4 regions of the Marinihelvus fidelis genome follow, and region 3 is predicted to be linked to each of the others. Evidence: predicted binding sites of a transcription regulator. Region 3 holds the regulator's gene; each other region holds the start of a gene.
The links. The regulator sigma-54, encoded in region 3, starts transcription at its own class of promoters, with help from an activator protein. The targets are predictions, from matches to a motif close to TGGCANGNTNCNTGCTT.
Positions count from the first base shown of each region.

Region 1: the regulator sigma-54 is predicted to act here: its motif matches at 702-718, upstream of F3N42_RS14300 (CmpA/NrtA family ABC transporter substrate-binding protein).
Region 2: the regulator sigma-54 is predicted to act here: its motif matches at 5,090-5,106, upstream of F3N42_RS12440 (PspC domain-containing protein).
Region 4: the regulator sigma-54 is predicted to act here: its motif matches at 2,066-2,082, upstream of F3N42_RS14310 (ANTAR domain-containing response regulator).

Region 1 covers NZ_VYXP01000011.1:56,730-62,841, reverse strand. The annotation lists gene F3N42_RS14305 (CmpA/NrtA family ABC transporter substrate-binding protein) at 1-563, shown strand, start outside; gene F3N42_RS14300 (CmpA/NrtA family ABC transporter substrate-binding protein) at 896-2,275, shown strand; gene F3N42_RS14295 (ABC transporter permease) at 2,291-3,286, shown strand; gene F3N42_RS14290 (ABC transporter ATP-binding protein) at 3,321-4,181, shown strand; gene F3N42_RS14285 (alginate export family protein) at 4,181-5,392, shown strand; gene nirB (nitrite reductase large subunit NirB) at 5,414-6,112, shown strand, end outside.
Region 2 covers NZ_VYXP01000007.1:120,670-126,781, forward strand. The annotation lists gene F3N42_RS12415 (alpha/beta hydrolase) at 1-844, shown strand, start outside; gene F3N42_RS12420 (acyltransferase family protein) at 846-1,928, opposite strand; gene F3N42_RS12425 (M23 family metallopeptidase) at 1,941-2,915, opposite strand; gene F3N42_RS12430 (L-serine ammonia-lyase) at 2,917-4,296, opposite strand; gene F3N42_RS12435 (glutaredoxin family protein) at 4,378-4,617, shown strand; gene F3N42_RS12440 (PspC domain-containing protein) at 4,736-5,050, opposite strand; gene F3N42_RS12445 (DegV family protein) at 5,275-6,112, shown strand, end outside.
Region 3 covers NZ_VYXP01000002.1:461,279-467,390, reverse strand. The annotation lists gene F3N42_RS03495 (PTS sugar transporter subunit IIA) at 1-143, opposite strand, end outside; gene rapZ (RNase adapter RapZ) at 140-1,012, opposite strand; gene hprK (HPr(Ser) kinase/phosphatase) at 1,014-1,976, opposite strand; gene ptsN (PTS IIA-like nitrogen regulatory protein PtsN) at 1,987-2,442, opposite strand; gene hpf (ribosome hibernation-promoting factor, HPF/YfiA family) at 2,482-2,808, opposite strand; gene F3N42_RS03470 (RNA polymerase factor sigma-54) at 2,974-4,434, opposite strand; gene lptB (LPS export ABC transporter ATP-binding protein) at 4,452-5,171, opposite strand; gene lptA (lipopolysaccharide transport periplasmic protein LptA) at 5,173-5,721, opposite strand; gene lptC (LPS export ABC transporter periplasmic protein LptC) at 5,702-6,112, opposite strand, start outside.
Region 4 covers NZ_VYXP01000011.1:62,927-66,275, reverse strand. The annotation lists gene F3N42_RS14325 (alpha/beta hydrolase) at 1-1,328, shown strand, start outside; gene F3N42_RS14320 (hypothetical protein) at 1,322-1,600, opposite strand; gene F3N42_RS14315 (hypothetical protein) at 1,597-1,896, opposite strand; gene F3N42_RS14310 (ANTAR domain-containing response regulator) at 2,152-2,754, shown strand; gene F3N42_RS14305 (CmpA/NrtA family ABC transporter substrate-binding protein) at 2,762-3,349, shown strand, end outside.

The sequences.
Region 1 (6,112 bases), on a different contig from region 3:
GGCTGCAGTCGAACCAGGCCGCGCATCACAACATGCTGATGGCGCTGCTGGAAGCGGGCCGCTGGATCGAGGATCCGGACAACCTGGACGAACTGGTCGCCCTGTTGGCGCGGCCGGAGTACGTCGACCTGCCGGCATCGGTGCTACGGCATTCGCTCGCCGGCGAAATCGCCCCCACCCTGGACGCGCCGCGTCGCGCCGTGCCCGGCTTCCACGTGTTCAGCCGCTACACGGCGAACTATCCGTGGTGCTCCCACGCGCAGTGGTTCCTGTCGCAGATGGTTCGCTGGGGCCATGTCGCGCCGGATATCGATATTCCCGCCGTGGCCCGCGAGGTATACCTTCCAGGGGTCTACCGGCAGGCCGCGGAAGACCTGGGCTTCGAAGTGCCGCGGCTGGAATGCAAGGACGAGGGCCATCACGACAGCGCCTACGAGATCGCCGGCCTGCGGCTGGGTCCGGACCGGTTTATCGACGGCGAAACTTTCGAGCCGGAACGGCTGGGCGCGTACCTTAAACGGCAGCGTTCCAGGGACATGGCGCTGCAGGATGACGGCGCCTAGCGCGCACGGTTTTGGTGACGGCGCACCACCCTGACGCGTCGTCATGGTGCCAATCTTCCCATCGCCACCGTTCAAAGTGAGAGGCGAGTTGCTCACAAGATATTGTTTTATAACGACATCAATAGATTTTCCCTGTTCTGGCACAAATATGGCATTGAATAGGGTGTGAATCCGCCTTCCGGGCCTGGGGGTCCAGGGCGCATTCCAGGGGTCAATGGCGACCCCAACTGCAAAGACGCTTCTTCCGGCTGCCGCCCGCTGTGGGCCACGCCGGCAATCTCGTTGACCAGCGTTGAGCGGGCCAGTGCCCGTGAACGTAAATGGAGAGAATGATGGAAGCAATCCACGTATTCATGGTTCGGGTCGTCTGTGGCGCCGCCGCATTGACAGTCGCGTTGACGGCACCCGTGGCCGCCGCTGAACTCGGCTGGCCCGAAAAGGAAGAACTCACCTTCGGCTTTATCAAGCTGACCGACATGGCGCCCATCGCCATTGCCTACGAAAAGGGCTATTTCGAGGACGAGGGGCTGTACGTCACGATCGAGGCGCAGGCCAACTGGAAGGTTTTGCTGGACGGCGTCATCGACGGCCGCCTGGACGGCGCCCACATGCTCGCCGGCCAGCCGCTGGCGGCGACCATCGGCTTTGGCACCCAGGCGCATATCATCACGCCGTTTTCCATGGACCTGAATGGCAACGGCATCACCGTGTCGAACGCCGTCTGGGACGCCATGAAACCGCATGTGCCGAAGCAGGCCGACGGCCGGCCCGCGCACCCCATCAGCGCCTCGGCCCTGAAGCCGGTGATCGACCAGTACCGCGCAGAGGGCAAGCCGTTCAACATGGGCATGGTCTTTCCGGTGTCCACGCACAACTACGAACTGCGCTACTGGCTGGCGGCCGGTGGCGTGCACCCGGGCTTCTACGCGCCTCACAAAGGCGATATTTCCGGCCAGCTCGAGGCCGAGGCGCTGCTGTCGGTGACCCCCCCGCCGCAGATGCCCGCCACCCTGGAGGCCGGCACCATCTACGGCTACTGCGTGGGTGAGCCGTGGAACCAGCAGGCCGTGTTCAAGGGCATCGGCGTGCCGGTCATCACCGACTACGAGATCTGGAAGAACAACCCGGAGAAGGTCTTCGGCATCACCGCCGAATTCGCCGAGAAGTACCCCAACACCACCATTCGCCTGACCCGTGCGTTGATCCGCGCTGCCATGTGGCTGGACGCCAACGCCAACGCTAACCGGCCCGAAGCGGTGCAGATCCTGTCGCAGTCGCAGTACGTGGGCGCGGACGCCGAGGTCATCGCCAACTCGATGACCGGCACGTTCGAATATGAGAAGGGCGACCGCCGCGAGGTACCGGACTTCAACGTGTTTTTCCGCTACTTCGCCACCTACCCGTACTACTCGGACGCCGTTTGGTACCTGACGCAGATGCGCCGCTGGGGGCAGATCGACGCCGACCAGCCGGACAGCTGGTACCGCGAGGTGGCCGAGAAGGTCTACCGCCCGGACCTGTACGCCGTCGCGGCAAAGTCGCTGGTGGCCGAAGGCCTGGCCGACGCCGCCGACTTTCCTGATTTTTCCACCGAAGATGGCTACCGCGCCCCGCAGTCGGAGTTCATCGACGGCATCGAATACGACGGTACGCGCCCGAACGCCTATATCGACAGCTTTCCCATCGGCCTGAAAACCGGGGACCGGTTGTAACCGGAGACCAAGGACATGAACAAAACCGTGACATTGCATCAATCCACCGGCCTGGCCGCGCTGCCGGCTCCCGTGCGGCGACTGCTGGGCATCGGTGTGAAGAACGTGGTCGTGCCCCTGCTGGGTATCGTCCTGTTCCTGGGCGCCTGGTCGATGGCCGCGCGCAACATCGACACCTCGCTGGGGCAGTTTCCGGGCCCGGCCACGGTGGCGCAGCAATTCGGCTCGCTGGTCAGCGAGCATCGCGCCGAGCGTGAGAAAGCCGAGGCGTTCTACCAGCGCCAGGAAGAGCGCAACGCCGAACGGCTGGCCCTGGACCCTACCTACGAGGCAAAGATCCGCCCCTACACCGGCAAGGAAACCTTCTTCGACCAGATCCGCACCAGCCTGGTGACGGTGATGTGCGGGTTCGCGCTGGCCGCGGTCATCGCCATTCCATTCGGCATCGCCATCGGCCTGTCCGAGACGCTGTACACGGCGGTCAACCCGGTGATCCAGGTGTTGAAACCGATCTCGCCGCTAGCCTGGCTGCCGATGGTGACGATGGTGGTCAGCGCGTTGTACGTGAGCGCCGACCCGGTGGTGCCGAAGTCGTTCCTGAACTCGATGATCACGGTCACCTTGTGCTGCCTGTGGCCGATGCTGATCAACACCGCCGTGGGCGTGGCCTCGATCAGCCAGGACCTGGTGAATGTCAGCCGGGTACTGAGCCTGCCGCCGCTGACCCATGTGCGCAGGATCGTGCTGCCCGCCGCGGTGCCGGCTATTTTTACCGGTATGCGACTGTCCATTGGCATCGCCTGGATGGTGCTGATCGCCGCCGAGATGCTGGCGCAGAATCCTGGCCTGGGCAAATTCGTCTGGGACGAGTTCCAGAACGGCAGCTCCGATTCGCTGGGTCGGATCCTGACCGCGGCCATCGTCATCGGCTTTATCGGCTTTTTGCTGGATCGCGGCATGCTGACCATCCAGCGCTTTGTTTCCTGGGATCGCAACAGTGCGGCCCGCTGACCGCCAGCCGGCGCCGCGAGGAGGGCGCAACGCCATGGAACCCAACAACGACATGATTCTTGATATCAGCCACATTGACGTGGTGTTCCCCACCCCCAAGGGCGCGTTCCAGGCCCTGAAGGACGTCGACCTGCAGATCAATCGTGGTGAGTACATTTCGATCATCGGTCACTCCGGCTGTGGCAAGTCCACGGTGCTGAACGCGGTAGCCGGCCTGACCGAGACCGCTCGCGGCGGGGTCATCCTGAATGGCCGTGAAGTCACCCGCCCGGGTCCCGAGCGCGCCATGGTGTTCCAGAACCATTCGCTGCTGCCGTGGCTGACCGCCTACCAGAACGTGGAACTGGCGGTGAGACAAGTATTCGGCAAGACCAGGTCGAAGGCCGAGCAGAAGGACTGGATCGAACACAACCTGCGACTGGTGCACATGGACCACGCCATGCACAAGCGGCCGTCGGAGATATCCGGTGGCATGAAGCAGCGCGTCGGCATTGCCCGGGCACTGTCCATGCAGCCCGACATCCTGCTGCTGGACGAGCCGTTCGGCGCGCTGGACGCGCTCACCCGCTCCAGCCTGCAGGACTCGATGATGGAGATCACGGCGGAGCTCAACAACACCGTGATCATGGTCACCCATGACGTCGACGAGGCGGTGCTGCTGTCGGATCGCATCGTCATGATGACCAATGGCCCGGCCGCCACGGTGGGCGAGATCCTGGATATCCCGTTGCCGCGCCCGCGCGAACGCATGGCCCTGGTGGAGGACCCCACCTACGTGCACTGCCGTTCCGAGGTGCTGCGATTCCTGTATGAGAAACAGCGCAAGGTCGAGGCGATCGAGCGCGGCAAGGGCGAGACGGCGAAGGCCGACGCCCGCGAATCGAAGGTGGCGTGATGAACAGGACCTGCACATTCACAATCGCGCTGGCGCTCGCAACCGCGGTGCCGGCACTGGCTGAAGAATCCTCCACACTGGGCGAGGCCGTTACCGGTGGCAAGCTCATTGCCGACTTCAACCTGCGCCTGGAAACCGTCGAGCAGGACAACGCGCTGAAAGACGCGACGGCGCTGACGCTGCGCTCCATCCTGGGCTGGCAGACCGGTGCCTGGCACGGGTTCTCCGCCGGCGCCGCGTTCCATGACAGCCGCCCGGTGTTCGGGGTCAGTGATTACTCGGTGCCGCAGACGGGTTACAAGCCGGGCGAGTACTCGGTGATTGCCGACCCGGAGACGACGGAAGTCGACCAGGCCTGGCTGCAGTACGCCAGCGGTGAGTTCAGCGTCCGCGCCGGCCGCCAGGTCATCAACCTGGATGACCAGCGCTTCGTCGGCTCGGTGGGCTGGCGCCAGGACCGCCAGACCTTCGACGCCGCGCAGGTGAAGTGGTCGCCGGCAGAGAAGGTAACGCTGCTGTACGCCTATCTGGACAAGCGCAATCGCATCTTCGCCAAAGACCAGGACATCGATTCGTCGGATCACCTGCTGAACGCCAGCTGGAAGACCTCGGTGGGCACGCTCACCGGTTTCGGTTACCTGCTGGAGAACGACGACGTGAGCGCGGATGGCCCGGATACCTGGGGCCTGCGCTTTAACGGCAAGCGACAGCTGGATGGCTTCGGCTTCCTGTACGCCGCCTCCTGGGCCACGCAGTCGGCCGATGACGGTCCGGTGTCGGTGGACGCGGACTACCTGTTCTTCGAGGCCGGTGCGGCATTCGAAACACTGACGGTCAAAGCCGGCTACGAGGTACTGGGCTCCGACAACGGCGTCTACGGCTTTTCCACGCCGCTGGCCACGCTGCACAAGTTCAACGGCTGGTCGGACCAGTTCCTGTCGACCCCGGCCGAGGGCCTGCGCGACCTGTACGCCAGCCTCAGCGGCAAGCTGCTGGGTGGTGGCTGGACGGTGGCCTGGCACGACTTCGAGGCCGATCAGTCCAGCGCCGCGGTCAGTGATTTCGGCAGCGAACTGGACCTGGTCTACACCCGCAAGTTTGCCGACCACTTCACGGCCGGCCTGAAGTACGCGCGCTTTGATGCCGGCCCCACGGCCGGTGGCCGCGTTGACACCGACAAGTTCTGGGCCTGGATTGGCGCGGCCTTCTGAACCGGTACGGAGGAACGAGACATGAGTGACAAGAAAACACTGCTGGTCGCAGGTAATGGCATGGTCGGCCAGCATTTCCTGGAGGCCGCCGTCGAGGCCGGCCTGGGCGAGCGCTACGACATCACTGTTATCGGCGAGGAGCCGCGCCCGGCCTACGACCGCGTGCGCCTGAGCGAGTACTTCTCCGGCGTCGGCGCCGAGGGCCTGTCGCTGACCACAATGGAATGGTTCGCCGACAACGACATCACCACGTGCATGGGTGTAAAAGTCGACGCCATCGACCGCGATGGCCGCCGCGTCACCCTCAGCGACGGCTCGGTCATGCACTACGACCGCCTGGTCCTGGCCACCGGCTCCTACGCGTTCGTGCCGCCCATCGAGGGCATCGACCGCCCCGAGTGCTTCGTCTACCGCACCATCGAGGACCTGGACGCCATCATCGCCGCCGGCGGCGCGGCCCGATCCGGCGCCGTGCTGGGCGGCGGCCTGTTGGGCCTGGAAGCGGCCAACGCGCTGAAGAACCTGGGCCTGGATGCTCACGTCATCCAGTTCGCGTCGACGCTGATGGAAGTGCAGCTCGACGGCGACGGCGGCCGCATGCTGGAATCGAAGATCGGCGACCTGGGCGTGAAGGTGCGTACCAACAGCAACACCCGCGCCATCGTCGACGGCGATGATCACCGGCTCAGGCTGGAGTTTGCCGATGGCGGTCACCTGGAA
Region 2 (6,112 bases), on a different contig from region 3:
TCCGGCAGAGCCCAACGCCATTCCGCTGGGCACCGGTGGCGTTGAGGACCAGCCCGCGAGTGAGACCTGGTTCCGCCAGTGGGGCGATCCGATGGCGCGGAATATCACCACCGCGACCCTCACGCCGTTCCTGCCGGAGCCGGAAAAGGCGAATGGCGCCGCAGTCATCGTCGCGCCAGGTGGCGGCTTCCGGTGGCTGTCGCTGGGCAACGAGGGTTGGGAGGTGGCCGAGGCGCTAGCGGACCGCGGCATTGCCGCCTTCGTGCTCAAGTACCGGCTCCAGCCCACGCCGGAATCACTGGACGGCTTCCGGGAGTCGATGAACCGGATGTTCGCGGAGGTGGACGAGTCGTCCGACGATTCGCAGGATATGGAGCCGCCGCGCCGGCCGCGCTGGGATCTTTCCAACCAGCTTGAGGATGCCGAGGCGGCTTACGCCATGATCCTGGAGCGGGCTTCGGAGTGGGGTGTCGACACCAGCAGGCTGGGCATGATCGGCTTTTCAGCAGGTGCCGGGTTGACGATGCACAGTACGCTTCATTCCGAAACGATGGACCTGGCGTTTATCGGGCCGATCTACGGTGGCATGGGAGCGGTGGAAGTGCCTGAAAACGCACCGCCGATGTTCAACGTCATCGCCAGCGATGATTTTCTCTTCGGGGGCCAGTTCGGTGTGGTCGAGTCGTGGTTCAACGCCGGTGTGCCGGTTGAATTCCACCTGTACCAGAACGGTGGACACGGGTTTGGCCTCGGCAACCCGGATCGCACCAGCAACCGCTGGTTTGATGCCTTCATTTACTGGCTGGACGTGAACGGCTTCCTGGAAGCCAGCCCTGAAGCCTGAATCAGACCCGCAACGCGCCCCGGAACAACTTGTGTAGTGGGCGTTCCAGGCGCTGGTAGTAGCGCACACATGCCCACAGGATGATGATGGCCAGGGCGATGAAGGCGAGCTGGGCGAGCCAGGCGGGCCGGCCACCGAGCCAGGTGTTCAGGCCGGCGCCGCGTGTGGCCTCCAGGACCAGGGTGTGGCTGAGGTAAATGGCGTAGGAGGCGCCGCCGGTGGCCAGGCTGAAGCGGGCCGGTGCCGAAATGCCGGCCTGGTCGAGGCGGACCAGGCCGGCAACGATCAGGATCCCGGCGGTGCCGAACACGGCGACACGCCAGAACACGAAATAGCCCTGGCCGATGCGGCCGTCAAACACTTCGGCGTTGATCCAGCCGCCGGCGCTGTAAGCGGCGACACCCACTGCCAGTAGCCCCCAGCCGAACAGTGCCGATCCACCAGGCCGTCGCAGCACGTGGGCGAGCACCGCGCCGGCCAGGAACTCGACCAGGTAGGGGCTGAAACCATACGCGGTGGCCAGCGACATTCGCACGATGTTTTCCGGCGACCAGGCCTGGGCGACGAACTGGTTGTACAGGGCCAGGCCCAGCACCAGGGCAAACGCCATGATGATCAACGCCGGTCGCCGCCGGCCGCCCACCGCGATGGCCAGCGTAAACGCGGTGTAGAAAATCATCTCGAAAACCAGCGTCCAGGCCACCGGGATCAGCATTTTCGGCATGGAAATGGGCCACAGGACCAGTGAGCCCGGCAGGTCCACGCGCGTCAGCCGTGCAGGGTCGGTCACCGCGAAGACCAGCAGGGCCAGCAGGCAGAAGGGCCAGTAACCGGAGTAGATCCGGGCCACGCGGCGGCGGGCGAAGCGCCAGGCATCCGCGGGCCCCGCCTCGTTCTTCGTGGTCCAGGCCATGATGAAACCCGAAATCACGAAGAACAGGTCGACGCCGGCGAAGCCGGCCCGTTCACCAAAGCCGAACAGCCAGCCCAACTCGTGCCCCGTGGCACGCACGTGCGCGGCCTCGTGAAACAGCACGACCAGCATCGCGGCCGCAAAGCGCAGGAACTGGATGTTGACCAGCATGCTGTCGGGCGCCTAGTGCGAAGCCGGTGAAGCGGCAGGGTTGGGAGGCCCCGCGAGGACGCCTTCCAGCAGCTGTGGCCGGTCCGGGTCCATCAGGCCGCCGGTGGGCAGGCGAAAGCGGAACGGCAGCGATTCCAGCGCCATGCCGACATTCAGTTGCACGACGAAATGAAGGTGCGGTCCGGATGAATATCCGCTGTTGCCGGAGTTGGCGATCCAGAACCCGGTGGGCACCCGCATGCCCGGCGCCACCCTGACGCTGTTCGCCTGCAGGTGGGCATAGACGGCCATGCTGCCATCGTCGTGCAGGATGCGGACGTGGTTGGCGCGGGTGAGGTACTTCGCTTCCTGGCGGCCCTCGCCGTGGTAGTTCTCTTCGACATCCATGATCACGCCGGCTCGGGCGGCCAGGATGGGCGTGCCCAACGGCATGGCGATGTCGACGGCGTACTGGCTGGCACCGTCCTTGTGGGTGGCGTCGTCATCCAGGCCCTGGGAGATGGGGTAGGCCTCGCCGCGCGCGAATGGCGGGTAGTAATCCAGGTCGTCGGGCAGGTCGGTCTTCGGCGGTCCGGGCATGGCCCGATAGGACAGCCGGTAGCTGAAGCCCTGGGCTGGGTCCGCGGCCCGCAGCCTGACCAACGGTTGCTCAGCCTGCCCGGGCAGTACGAAGCTGGCCGGCAACGGCGGGTCGGCGATGATGTTGCTGGCCTCGGCCAGGCTCAGCTCGACCTCGGCGTCACCACCATAGCGGTTGAAGAAGTAGTGCTCCGGCTCGTGCCGGTGGCCGGCCCGCCGGGCGGTGATCATCTGGCGCGGCTCGCCCTGGGTGACGAAGGTGTCGAAGGCCTGGCCGTTGTCGGATGGCGGCTTGTCACTGAAGTGCCACAGGCCATCCTCGTCCTGCCACTTGTACATGTCGCCGGCCAGTGCCGCGCCGGCGAACAGCAGCGCGGCCCACGTGCCGATGCGCGCCCCGTGAATCAACTCAGCACTCGATCACGTTGACGGCCAGGCCGCCCCGCGACGTTTCCTTGTACTTGTTGCGCATGTCGCGGCCGGTCTCGCGCATGGTGCGGATGACCTTGTCCAGCGACACCTTGCCGACGCCGTCGCCGCGCATGGCCAGGCGTTGGGCGTTGATGGCCTTCACCGAGGCCATGGCGTTGCGCTCGATGCAGGGAATCTGCACCAGCCCGCCCACCGGGTCGCAGGTCAGGCCCAGGTTGTGTTCCATGCCGATCTCGGCGGCGTTCTCCACCTGCGAGACCGAGCCGCCCATGGCCGCGGTCAGGCCGCCGGCCGCCATTGAGCAGGCCACGCCCACTTCGCCCTGGCAGCCGACCTCGGCGCCGGAGATCGACGCGTTGAGCTTGTAGAGGATACCGATGGCGCCGGCAGTGAGCAGGAACTCGATCACCCCGCCCTCGCTGGCGCCGGGAATGAATTTTTCGTAGTAGCCCATGACCGCGGGGATGATGCCCGCGGCGCCATTCGTCGGCGCGGTCACCACGCGGCCGCCGGCGGCGTTCTCCTCGTTCACGGCCAGCGCGAACAGGTTGACCCAATCCAGCGAGGTCAGGGCGTCATCGTTGCCCGGCCCTTCGCGGTCGGACAGCGCCTGGAACAGCCGCGGTGCGCGGCGCTTGACGCCCAGCGGCCCGGGCAGTTCACCGGGGCTGCGGCAGCCGCGGTCGATGCAGGCATGCATGGCGGCGTGAATCTCGAGCAGGCCGGCGCGAATGGCTTCGGGTGAGCGCCAGGCCTGCTCATTGGCCAGCATCAGCTGGCCGATGCTCAGCCCTTGTTCGCTGCACTGCGCTACGAGCTCCGCGGCGGTGCTGAACGGGTGGGCCAGCGGCGTGTCGTCAGCGACGATGCGGTCTTCCGCGGCCTCGTCATGGTTGACGACAAAACCGCCGCCGACGGAATAGAAGTCCCGTTCCAGCAACACGTCGTCGTTGATGTCGTAGGCGGTGAAGCGCATGCCATTGGAATGGTGTGGCAGCATCTCGCGCTTGCGGAACTCCAGGTCGCGCTTCTCCACGAAGGCGATGTCATGGTCGGTGGTCAGGTGGATGCGGCCCGATTCGGCGGTGTTGGCCAGCAAGCCCTCGATGGCATCGGGGTCGATGGTGTCCGGTGCCTCGCCCAGCAGGCCCAGGATGATGGCCTTGTCGGTGCCGTGGCCACGGCCGGTGTGCGCCAGTGAACCGTAAAGGCGGGTCCGGATGCGCGTGGTATCAGCCAGTTTGCCGGCCGAGGACAGCCGGCGCACGAACGTGGCCGCGGCGCGCATTGGCCCCACCGTGTGCGAGCTGGAGGGCCCGATGCCGATTTTGAACAACTCGAAGACACTGACGGCCATGCCGTTTCTCCATTGGCGGATGCGCGAATTCTACCGCCTGCGGGGGGTGCGCGCCGACTCCCGCTGCGGCATGATGCCCGCATGCGATACCTGCTCTATACCCGTCCTGACTGTCACCTGTGCGATGAGGCCGCCGACCTGGTGGCTGCCGTGGCCCCCGGCCTTGCCCTTCAAACTGTCGATATCGAGGACTCGATCGACCTGCTGGACCGCTATGGCACCCGCATTCCGGTCCTCGCCCGCGAAGCCGGTGGCGAAGAGCTGGGATGGCCATTTGACGCCGCGCGCCTGTCAGGGTTCCTTGCGTCCACACCTGGCTGACGACGCCCCTTCGCCGACGCAAAAAAAATCCCGGGACCCTTTCGGGACCCGGGCAGAGGAGAGTCGAGCTGTAATGATCCAGAGAGAGACTTGCCGCCATGCGGCCGGCCGGCGTGGATCAGTGCGCCTGGCCGAACAGGTTGCGCGCGGTGTCCGCCAGTCGGTCGGCGGCCTCGCGCAGGGTAATGAACAGGCCCTTGAACGCGCCCTGCGTGCGCTCCGAGGTCTCGTCCAGCACCAGGGCAAGGACGATGTAGGCGATGACGGTGGGCAGGGTCAGGAAGACCAGCAGCACGATGGCGATCGCGCGCAACACCCAGGGCTCCTGGCCCATGCGCCCGGCCAGGGTCTTGCAGACCCCAAACAGCAGGGGCTGTCCCGGTCGCCCATTCAGGTTGTCCCTGACGCTCTGTAAGAAATCATCCGTCGCCATTGCATTGGTCTCCAGTCGGCTTACGTGGTGAGTATATCGATGCAGGTTGCGTGCCAAATGTGCCGAAAGTCTCAGGGCCAGTGTTTTCCGGCGGTTTTGGCGCATCCGGATGGTCAACTGCGATGGCCCCCGGTGGGTTTTCACGCCAACGCATGGCCGATTTGACGATCCCGACGCGACGGCCCGAACTTTCCACCGCCGGGAACCTCGGTTAGTCTGCGCGCATGAAACGCGGACAGGTATCCCGGGACCTTGACGGTCCGACCCTGGCACGGGTGCTGTCGGCCGGCGTCCGCCACCTGTTCAGTCGCCGCGACTACATCAACCGGATCAACGTGTTCCCGGTACCGGATTCGGATACCGGCACCAACATGGCGTTTACCTTCAAGGCCATCCTCGACGCCCTGGATACCCCCGGAAAACAGAGCCTGCCCGAGGTACTGGACCGTGTCCGCCATGCCGCGGTTGACGGTGCACGCGGCAACTCCGGCGCGATCATGGCGCAATGGTTCCAGGGTTGTACCGAGGTGGCCGGTGAGCGTACCGGGCTGGACCCGGCGACGCTGGCGGCGGCCTGCGCGCGCGGTGCCGAGCAGGCCTGGAGCGCGATGGCCGAGCCCGTGCCGGGCACGCTGCCCAGCGTGCTGGAGGCCTTTTCCGATGGCATGGTTGAAGCGGCGGACCTAGCGCAAGCGGATATCGTGCGGGTCTTCGATGCCGGTGTGACGGCCGCCCAGGCGGCACTCGCCGATACCCCGAACCAGTTACCGGTACTGCGCCAGGCGGGCGTGGTTGACGCCGGCGGTCAGGGTTTCGTCGACCTGCTCGAAGGCATGCAGGCCTTTGTTGCCGACGGCACCATCGACCCCCTGGACGACGCCTGGGCCAGCGCCGCCGAGTCCGCCGACCCGGCCATGGACCACGGCCTGGACGTGGGCGATCACCAGTTCTGCACCGAGTGCGTCATCGAGGGCCAGGGCCTGGACCGGGCCGCGATCATGACCGCGCTGCAGGCGCTGGACCACAGTTCTCTGGTGGTCGCCGGCGGCGACCAGCGGGTCC
Region 3 (6,112 bases):
GTGGTGCTGCCGATGTCTTCGTCATAGCCGACTTCGACCACCACCGTGCCCTCGAGTTCGTCCGCCAGGATGCGCCGGGCCTGGGCCAGCAGCGTACTGCCGATACCCTCGTGGGTGACCAGCACCAGGTTGACGGAACTCATGACGACAGCTCGCGGTGATGGAGGACGACTTCCGGGTAGTCTTCGGACAGTTCCCGTTTCAGGCGCTCGGCCAGGTAGACCGAACGGTGACGGCCGCCGGTGCAGCCGATGCCCACCGTGACGAAGGCCCGGTGCACGCGTTCGAACTCCGGCAGCCAGGTTTTCAGGTAGGCAAGGATGTCGTCACCCATCTTCTGCACCAGCGGTTCCTGCTGCAGCCATTCGGCGACGCCCGCGTCACGCCCGGTCTTGGGCCTGAGCGACTTGTCCCAGTGCGGGTTGGGCAGGCAGCGGGCATCGAACAGGAAATCGACATCGGTGGGCGCGCCGTGGCTGAAGCCGAAGGACTGCAGCACCACGGTCATGTCACGGCTGTCCCGGGCCACGCACTTCCAGGTCTCGTGGGTGAGTTGGTGAATATTAATGGTGCTGGTGTCGATGACGTGGTCGGCGGCGTCGGCCACGGGCCGCAGCAGCTCACGCTCATGCGCGATGGCCGACTTCAGCCCGCGCTGGTCCTGCGACAGCGGGTGGCGCCGCCGGGTCTTGGAAAAGCGCTTCACCAGGGTGGCGTCGTCGGCGCCCAGGAACAGCAGCTGCGCGTTCAGGCCGCTCTCGCGCAGGCCATCGAGCCAGCCCGGCACGTCGTCGAGTTTGAGCCCCGGGGCGCGCGCGTCGATGCCCAGGGCGACCTTGCGGTACAGCTCCCGGTCCTCACGCACGTGGTTGGCGAAGTCGTTCATCAGCCGCGCGGGCAGGTTGTCGATGCAGTGGAAGCCCATGTCTTCCAGGGCCTTCAGCGCCGTCGATTTGCCGGCGCCCGAGAGGCCGCTGACGATGACGATCTGTGGTTGCGCCTCGGTGTTCACCTCATTCCTCCCAGGGCGATAGCTGCCCACGCAGGATACGCGAATGGCGCTCGATAAAGGCCGCCGTAGCGTCGTAGCCCTTCATCCGCAGCATGAAATCACGCACCGCGGCCTCGGCGATGACGGCCATGTTGCGGCCGGCCAGAACGGGCAGGGTGATCTGCGGGATGTCCAGGTCCAGCACCCGGCGCGTGGTCGCGTCACCGCGAAGGCGGTCCACCTCGGGCGGGCGGCTGGCGTCTTCGGGAATCTTCAGGTGGATAATCAGGCGCAGGAACTTGTTCAGCTTGATGGTGGCGTCGCCGAACATCTCCCGCACGTTGAGCACGCCCAGTCCGCGTACCTCCAGGCAGTCCTGGATGACCTCCGGGCAGGAGCCATCGATGATTTCCGGCGAAATCTGCGTGAACTCGGGCGCGTCGTCGGCAATCAGCCGGTGCCCGCGGTTGAGCAGTTCCAGCGCCAGTTCGCTCTTGCCGCTGCCGGCATCGCCCGAGATCAGCACGCCGATTGTGAACACCTCCATGAACACGCCGTGCATGGTGCAGCGGCGGGCCAGGACTCGTGAGATGTGGTACTGCAGGAAATTCACCAGCTCGTAACTGGACTTGCCCGACGCCAGCAGGGGTTTGCCGGCCTGCGCGGCGGCCTCGGCCAGGTCATTGGGGATGTCATGGGCGCCGCCCACGACAATGGCCAGCAGGTCGGGCCTGAAGATCGCGGCGATGGTATCGCCGCGGCTGTCTGCGGGCAGCGAGGCCAGGTAGTCGAGTTCCTCAACGCCCAGCACCTGCACCCGGTTCGGGTGAATCAGGTTCAGGTAGCCGGCCAGTGCCGGGCGGGCCGACATGTCGCGGTCGGAAAGCACCGCGGCGTCGTGATCGCCCGGCTGGGTCACCCAGTGCAGGTCCAGCCGCTGCCTGAGCTTGTCGAACAGGTCCTGGGCTGTGAGCGTGCGGGTCACCGTTCCGCGGTCAGTGCCGGGTTCGTGACAGGAGCTGCGCGAGCTCGGTGGCGTCTTCGGTGTTACGCAGGCGTTCCAGCAGTTCCTGGTCGCTGAATTTCTCGGCGATCTCGGCCAGCAGCTTCAGGTGGTCACTGGTGCAGTGTTCCGGCACCGCCAGCGCGAACAGCAGGTCGACGGGTTTGCCATCGACGGCATCGAAGGCCAGTGGCCGCGCCAGGCGGATAAACACCGCCTGGACCCTGGACGAACCGCTGACGCGGCCGTGCGGGATGGCGACGCCATTGCCCAGCCCGGTGCTGCCCAGGCGTTCCCGGGCACACAGGCTTTCAAAGATTTCCCGCGAACTCAGGCCTTCGTCTTCGTTGGCCAGCGCGTTGCTGATGACTTCCAGCAGGCGTTTCTTGCTACTGGTGCGGACGGCGGGAAGTACGCTGTCCGGGCTGATCAGGTCGTCGACAAGCATGGGGTTTGATTCTCGGTAACCGGTCTTTTCAGGCGCGGGTCAGATGTTCTCGGCCGCCTGGTAATCAGGCTTTTCGTGGTGGTGGTCGCGCAGGCGATCTTTCAGGCGCCGCACCTGGCGGTCGATCTTGTCGGCCAGGCCGTCGATCGCGGCATACATGTCGTCTGCGTTGTCATTGGCGAACAGCGTACGTCCGCCCGCGTTGACGGTGGCTTCCGCCAGCTGCGTGTGTTTCTCAACGTTCAGGATCACATCAACGGTCACGACCTTGTCGAAATGCCGCGACAGGCGCTGCATTTTCTCGGTGACATAGGCGCGCAAGGCGGGGGTGACTTCGACGTGGTGTCCGGTAATCGTCAATTGCATTTTCCTTCTCCTGGTTTCGAGATGGAAAGGGACCGGCCCGCTGGGGCCAGCTTCAGGGTCAACTCTGGAGTTCGAACCGTCCGTAGAGTCCGCACAGGGTTCGCGGCGGGCGGCTTCGCAAAGAAACTGTCATGAGCAGATTCTATACCCGGCGACGCCGCTTTCCTAGTCCACCGCGCGCGCGGCCAGTCGACGGTAGGCACGGCGCCGCTCGCTGCTTGAGCCGATACCCAGGGATTCCCGGTACTTGGCCACGGTCCTGCGGGCCGCGCGGATGCCGGCTTCGCGCAATAAACGGGACAGTTCCTGGTCACTGAGCGGTTTGCTGGCGGGCTCTGCCTCGACCAGTGACTGGATATGGGCCTTGACCGCGATGGCGCTGATGTCACCGCCGTCGAGCGTGCGCACGTGGCTGGAGAAGAAGTACTTCAGCTCGAACAGGCCGCGTGGCGTGAAAATGTACTTGCGGGTGGTGGCGCGCGACACCGTGGATTCGTGCACGCCAACCTGCTCGGCAATGTCTTTCAGGATTAGCGGCTTCATCGCGATATCGCCGTCGTCCATGAAGCCGGACTGGTGGTCGACGATGGCCTGCGACACGTTCATCAGCGTGCGGTTGCGCAGCTCCAGGCTGGACAGCAGCCAGCGTGCTTCCTGCAGGCGGCCCTGCAGGTACTTGCGGTCCTCGCCGCCGGACTGGCGCAGCAGCTGGACGTAGTAGGTGTTGAGCTTCAGGCGCGGGTCGTTGTCCGGGCTCAGGTAGGTGACCCAGCGGCCCTCGACCTGGCGGGTGTAGACATCCGGCACCAGGTATTCCTGCTGGCGGTTGTCGTAGCGCGCGCCGGGGCGGGGCTCCAGCGAACGGATCAGGTCCAGCGCGGTTTCGAGGTCGTCGTCACCGGCACCGGTTTCGCGCTTCAGGCGTTCGAGCTCGGCGTCGGCCACCAGGTCGATGTAGTCCCGCGCCACGCGCTGGGCCAGGTCGCGGCCGGGCGTCGAGGCCGGCAGCACGGCCAGCTGCACGCGGATGCATTCGGCCGGGCCATTGGTGGCCACGCCGACGGGCTCCATGCGCTGGACGCGGCGCATGACCGCGCGGATCTCGGCCTCGTCGGTTTCCAGGTCGGGCAGCAGGGAGTCGCGGATATCGTCGATGCTGTCGAGCAGGTAGCCGTCTTCATCGAGCGCGAAGATGATCGCGGTGGCGATGGCGGCGTCGCGGTCATTGAACTGGCCCAGCTCGACCTGGAACATCAGGTGGTCGCGCAGCGAATCGCCGGACTCGTCGGCGATCTGGTTCTCGCGCTCGACGCTGAAGCCGGCCTCGGCCCACTGTTCGCCGCCGCCCATGTCTTCGCCCCACTGGTCGTCGTAGTCGCCGTAGGGGTCATCGGCCGCGGCGCTGCTGTCTTCACCCTGGGAGGGCGTGTCCCAGTCGTCCGCGCTGTCGGCCGCGGCCTCGCCACCCGGCTCGTCGAAGTCCAGCAGCGGGTTGGCCTCGACGGTGGCCTGCAGGTGTTCGCGCAGCTCGATACGGGTGAGTTGCAGCAGGCGGATGGCCTGTTGCAACTGCGGCGCCAGCGCCAGCTTCTGGCTCAGGCGTAATTGCAGTGAATGATCGACCATGACGCTTCGTACCCCGCCTACAGCCGGAAGGCCTGGCCCAGGTAGACGTTGCGCACGTCTTCGTTGTCCAGCACCACGTCCGGCGCGCCCTCGGCCAGGATCCGGCCCTCGTTGAGAATGTAGGCATGGTCGCAGATGCCCAGGGTCTCACGGACGTTGTGGTCGGTGATCAGCACGCCGATGCCGCGGTCGGTCAGGTGCTCGACGATGTTCTGGATCTCGCCCACGGAAATGGGGTCGACGCCGGCGAACGGCTCGTCCAGCAGGATAAAGCGCGGCCGCGTGGCCAGTGCCCGGGCGATTTCCACCCGCCGCCGCTCGCCGCCCGACAGGCTGATGCCGGATTGCTCGGACAGGTGCGCCACGCCCAGTTCTTCCAGCAGCGACTGCAACTGGTCCTCGCGGGCCTCGGCGTCCAGGTCGGGGCGCATCTCCAGGATCGACAGCACGTTGTCGCGCACCGACATCTTGCGGAAGATCGAGGCTTCCTGCGGCAGGTAGCCAACGCCCAGGTGTGCACGGACGTTGACCGGCTCGTGCGTGATATCGATGTCGTCGACCTTGATGCTGCCGTGACTGGCCGGGATCAGGCCGACAATCATGTAGAAGCAGGTGGTCTTGCCGGCGCCGTTGGGGCCCAGCAGCCCGACCACCTTGCCCGGTTCGACGCGCATGCTGACGCCGCGGACGACTTCGCGCTTGCGGTACGACTTGTGCAGGCTCTCGGTAACCAGCACGTCAGTGGCCGTCGTTCCCGTCGTCCGGGGTCGCCGGTGAGGCCGCGGCCTCGTCGGCCACTTCCGGGTCCATGCGAATGCGGATGCGACCATCGCCGGTATCGCCGCCCACGCCCTGGAAGTGCTGCTTGTTCAGGTCGTAGGTCAGTGCGTCGCCGGTAATGTGGTATTGCGGGTGAGTCACGTCGGCCTCGCCATTCAGGTTCACCAGGCCGTCACCCACCTGGTAGGTGATGGTCCGGGCCTCGGCGCGCACCAGGCCCTGTTCCTCGATTTCCTGTTCAAGCACGGCCGGCTGGCCCTGCAGCGTGACCAGGCGAACCTTGCCGTCGAGTTTCTCCACCGACGCGCGGTCAGCGGTGATGTGCAGGGTGCCCTGGTTGACCTCGACATTGCCACTGAGCACGGTGACACCGTCACCAAACGTGCCGTCGCCGGAGTCCGCCTTGACGTCGAGCGGCTGCTGCCGGTCGGTCTGCAGCGCGGCGGCATTCAGGGTGGCCAGCAGCAGGGTGGCCGCGGCCCATCGATCAATTCGCCTGGATCTCATACGTTCCTGTAATTCCGCTCTCAAGATGGTAATGGTTGGTCAGCATGTCGACACTGAAGCCCAGTGCCCGCATCTTTCCTGCCGGGTCGGCGACATCGACCCACTGGTCCGATGACGCCAGCCGGGGTGTCACTTCCAGCATCACTTCACTGGATTCGATTTCCAGGTGGTCGGATGGTTCGCCGGATTCCCTGACCATGCGTACGTTACCGGAAAACTGGATGATCTCACGGTCGCTGGATATCGTCGCGTGTTGCGCGTCAATGTTCCAGCGGAAGCCCTCGTGGTGCAGTTCGGCGCGGGGCGAGTCGAGTTCGCCGATGCCGGTGGCCGCGTCGTTGGCCAGCCGCGGCGCCCACAGCGTCACCACCGGCGTGCCCTGCTCATCGTA
Region 4 (3,349 bases), on a different contig from region 3:
TTCAACGCACCTGCGTGGGCGGCCAGGTCTCTACGTTCAGCGCCTGGCAGGAGTGTGAAGAGAAACTGATTACCCGGTCCGGTGAAATGCTTGCCGAGGCAGTTGAACACTGGCCGGCGCTGTCACGCTTTGACCCGGCCAGCCCCACCTACGACCGGCAGTTCACACCTGACTGGAATCACACCGTGGAACTGGTGCCACCGCGCCCCGTGGGTGGGGCGGTGTTGCTTCATGGCCTTTCCGATTCCCCTTACAGCCTGCGCGCCGTCGCTCTGCGGCTTCATGACCTGGGCTTTCACGTGGTGGCGCCGCGCCTGCCCGGCCACGGATTGTTCCCCGGCGCCCTGAACGACGCCCGCTGGCAACACTGGCACAAGGTCACGGCATTGTCGGCGCGGCATCTTCGCGAATCACTGGGCGAGGACGCGCCCGTCATCATGGTGGGTTACTCAAATGGCGCTGCTCTCGCCATGGACCACGCGCTGTCGGCGATCGAGCACCCGGACGCTCCGGACTATGTCCTGCCCGACCGCATGGTGTTCCTGTCACCGGCCCTGGCGGTGACACGATTCGCGCGCCTGGGTGCGGCCATGGAAACACTGGCCCGTTTGCCGGGGCTGGAGGGGCTGGCCTGGAACAGCGTGGTGCCGGAGTTCGACCCGGTGAAGTACAACTCGTTTCCGGTACGCGCTGGTTACGAGATCGAGGTCCTGCTCGACCACGTCGAACGGCGACTGGCGCGCTTTTACGAGGATGGCCGGCTGGACGCCCTGCCGCCGGTGCTGACACTGCAATCGGTGGTCGACGACACTGTCCCACCCGGGCCGTCGCTGCACCGGCTGTATGACCGGGTTCACGATGAGCGCAGCGAGCTTGTCCTGTTCGATACCAACCGGGAAACCCGTGTCGAGGGTTTCCTGACACCGCAGGGTGATCACCTGGCTCAACTGTTCAGCCCGGATGCCGTCCGTGACTTCAGCGTCACCCTGGTGACTAACCGCAAGGGGCCAGATGGCGCGATGCGCGAGGTCGAGGCGGTCACCCGGTCCGCCGGCCAGTCGCAAACCACCCGGAGCCCGTTGGGGCTGGTGTGGCCTGACAACATCTATTCCCTTTCCCATGTTGCCGTCCCGTTCCCGCCGGACGACCCGGTCTACGGCGATGATGCGTCTGACGGGCTGCGGATGGGCGGCCTGGCCGTGAAAGGTGAACGTGGCGCCCTGCAGGTGCCGGCCGACCTGCTGGCCCGCCTGCGTTACAACCCTTTTCATGACTACCTTGAGCAACGGCTGGAAGCGTTTGTCCAGCCGCTGATCGCCGATCAGTGAATCGATCGCGGCGTCGAGCCGCAGCGTTCCGCAAAGCTGCCCCGTGCGCGCCAGCCGTTCAGCTGAGCCGCGCATTGCCTGTGCAGTTCCGGGAATAACGTAATCAGCGGGTGCTCCAGAAGCTTCACCAGCTGGCCGGCGACGGCCAGCGCCAGGCCGCAGCACGGCGCCTGCGAGTAGCGGTGCATCAGCGCGAACAACTGCGCCTGCATCTGGTCGAGTGGCTCGTGGTCGGTCGATAGGTCTTGCGAGTCAGTGTCCGCTGCGGTCATGACGGCTCCTGTGCGGGGTAGTGTTGCCGTGCCTGCTGGTACCGGGCGAGCAGGGCGCGAGCCAGCCTGCCGACGGTCCGGCGCCGGCGTGCTTCCAGGCTCTCCTGCGCCGAGAGCATGAACAGGTCGCGAAGCAGGCGCCGGGTGTCGGCCTGTTCCAGCTCGAAATCGGCGGCGTTCAGGGGGAACTGCTCGAGGACGTCGCGGAGATCATCCAGGCTCCAGCGCAGGAACAGGCAGCCGTTGCGGGTTCGCAGGCAGCGCATCTTGTGGTGGTTGGCGAGGGTGGCGGTCATCTCGTGTAGTCGCTCCCGTGGGTCATCGCTATTTACGATAATGATAATCATTATCAATAAGACCAATGGTCGCGTCAAGCCAGTACATTCGGCGCGGTCAATGCCCCGAGTTGGTGCGCGCGTCGGTGGAGCGCCCGGCCGAAAAGGCGACGACGGCTCGGTTTCGGCTTGGCCCGCATCTTGCTTTATTTACCCTGGCATAACACCAACAAGCCCGGCACGCCGGGCAACAGAACCAGGGCCAAAACGACGGCAATGCTTCGGGTCATACTCGTTGATCACATGGAATTGCGCGCCGAACTGCTGCGGCGAGCGCTGACGGAACAGGGCCACGAGGTGATCGCGGTGCTGACGTCATCGCTCGACATCCTGGAGCGGCTGGACCTGCTCGCGCCCGATGTCGTGCTGGCCGACATGCAGTCCCCGGACCGGGACACGATCGAGGATGTCCGCTTCCTGATGCACCGGCGCCCCTGCCCGGTGGTGATGTACGCCGGGGCGAGTGATCGCGAGTCCATCGCCCGGGCCATCGATGCCGGCGTCAGCGCCTATGTGACCGAGGACATCGACCCGAACGACCTGCAGCGGGTGCTGGACGAGGCCTCGCTGCGTTTCGACCAGTTCCGCACCATGCGGGACGAATTACGCGAGGCGCAAATGGCGTTGAAAAGCCGCAAGCTGGTCGACAAGGCCAAGTCGCTGCTGGTGTCACACCAGGGCCTGACCGAGCAGGATGCCCATCGCGCCCTGCAGCAGATGGCCATGAACCAGCGAATTTCCATCAGCCAGGCGGCGGACAACATCATCGCCATGCTGAAAGCCCTGCCGGAAGCGTCTTCACGACGCCGTAGCGGGTGACCCGGCGATGAAACTCCGTCTTGCCTATCTTCCGCTGACCGATGCCGCGCCCCTGGTGGTGGCGCGCGAGCTCGGGTTCTTCCGCCGCCACGGCCTGGACGTCACGCTGTCGCGTGAAGCCTCGTGGGCCAGCGTCCGTGACAAGATGCAGACCCGCGCCATCGACGGCGCGCAGATGCTGGCCACGATGCCGCTGTCGCTGTCACTGGGTGTGACCCATGCGCCCATCCCGATGGTGACGGCCTTCGTGCTCAGCCTGAACGGCAATGCCATCACGTTCTCCGAGAGCCTGGTCAACGACCTGCGCCAGTCGTCCGGGCTGCAACCGGGCGCCGCGCCGGCCGCCGTCGGTCGCGCGCTGAAGTCGCTGGTGGAGAAGCGCCGGACACTGGGCAAGCGACGTCTGTGCTTCGCCAGCGTGTACCTGACCGCGACCCACGCGTACGCACTGCGCTACTTCCTGGCCGCCAGCGGCATTCATCCCGACCATGACGTCCGGCTCGTGGTCATCCCGCCGCCGCGCATGGTGGAAGCGCTGTCCAGCGGGCTGGTCGATGGCTGCTGCGTGGGCGAGCCCTGGAACCACCGGGCGCAG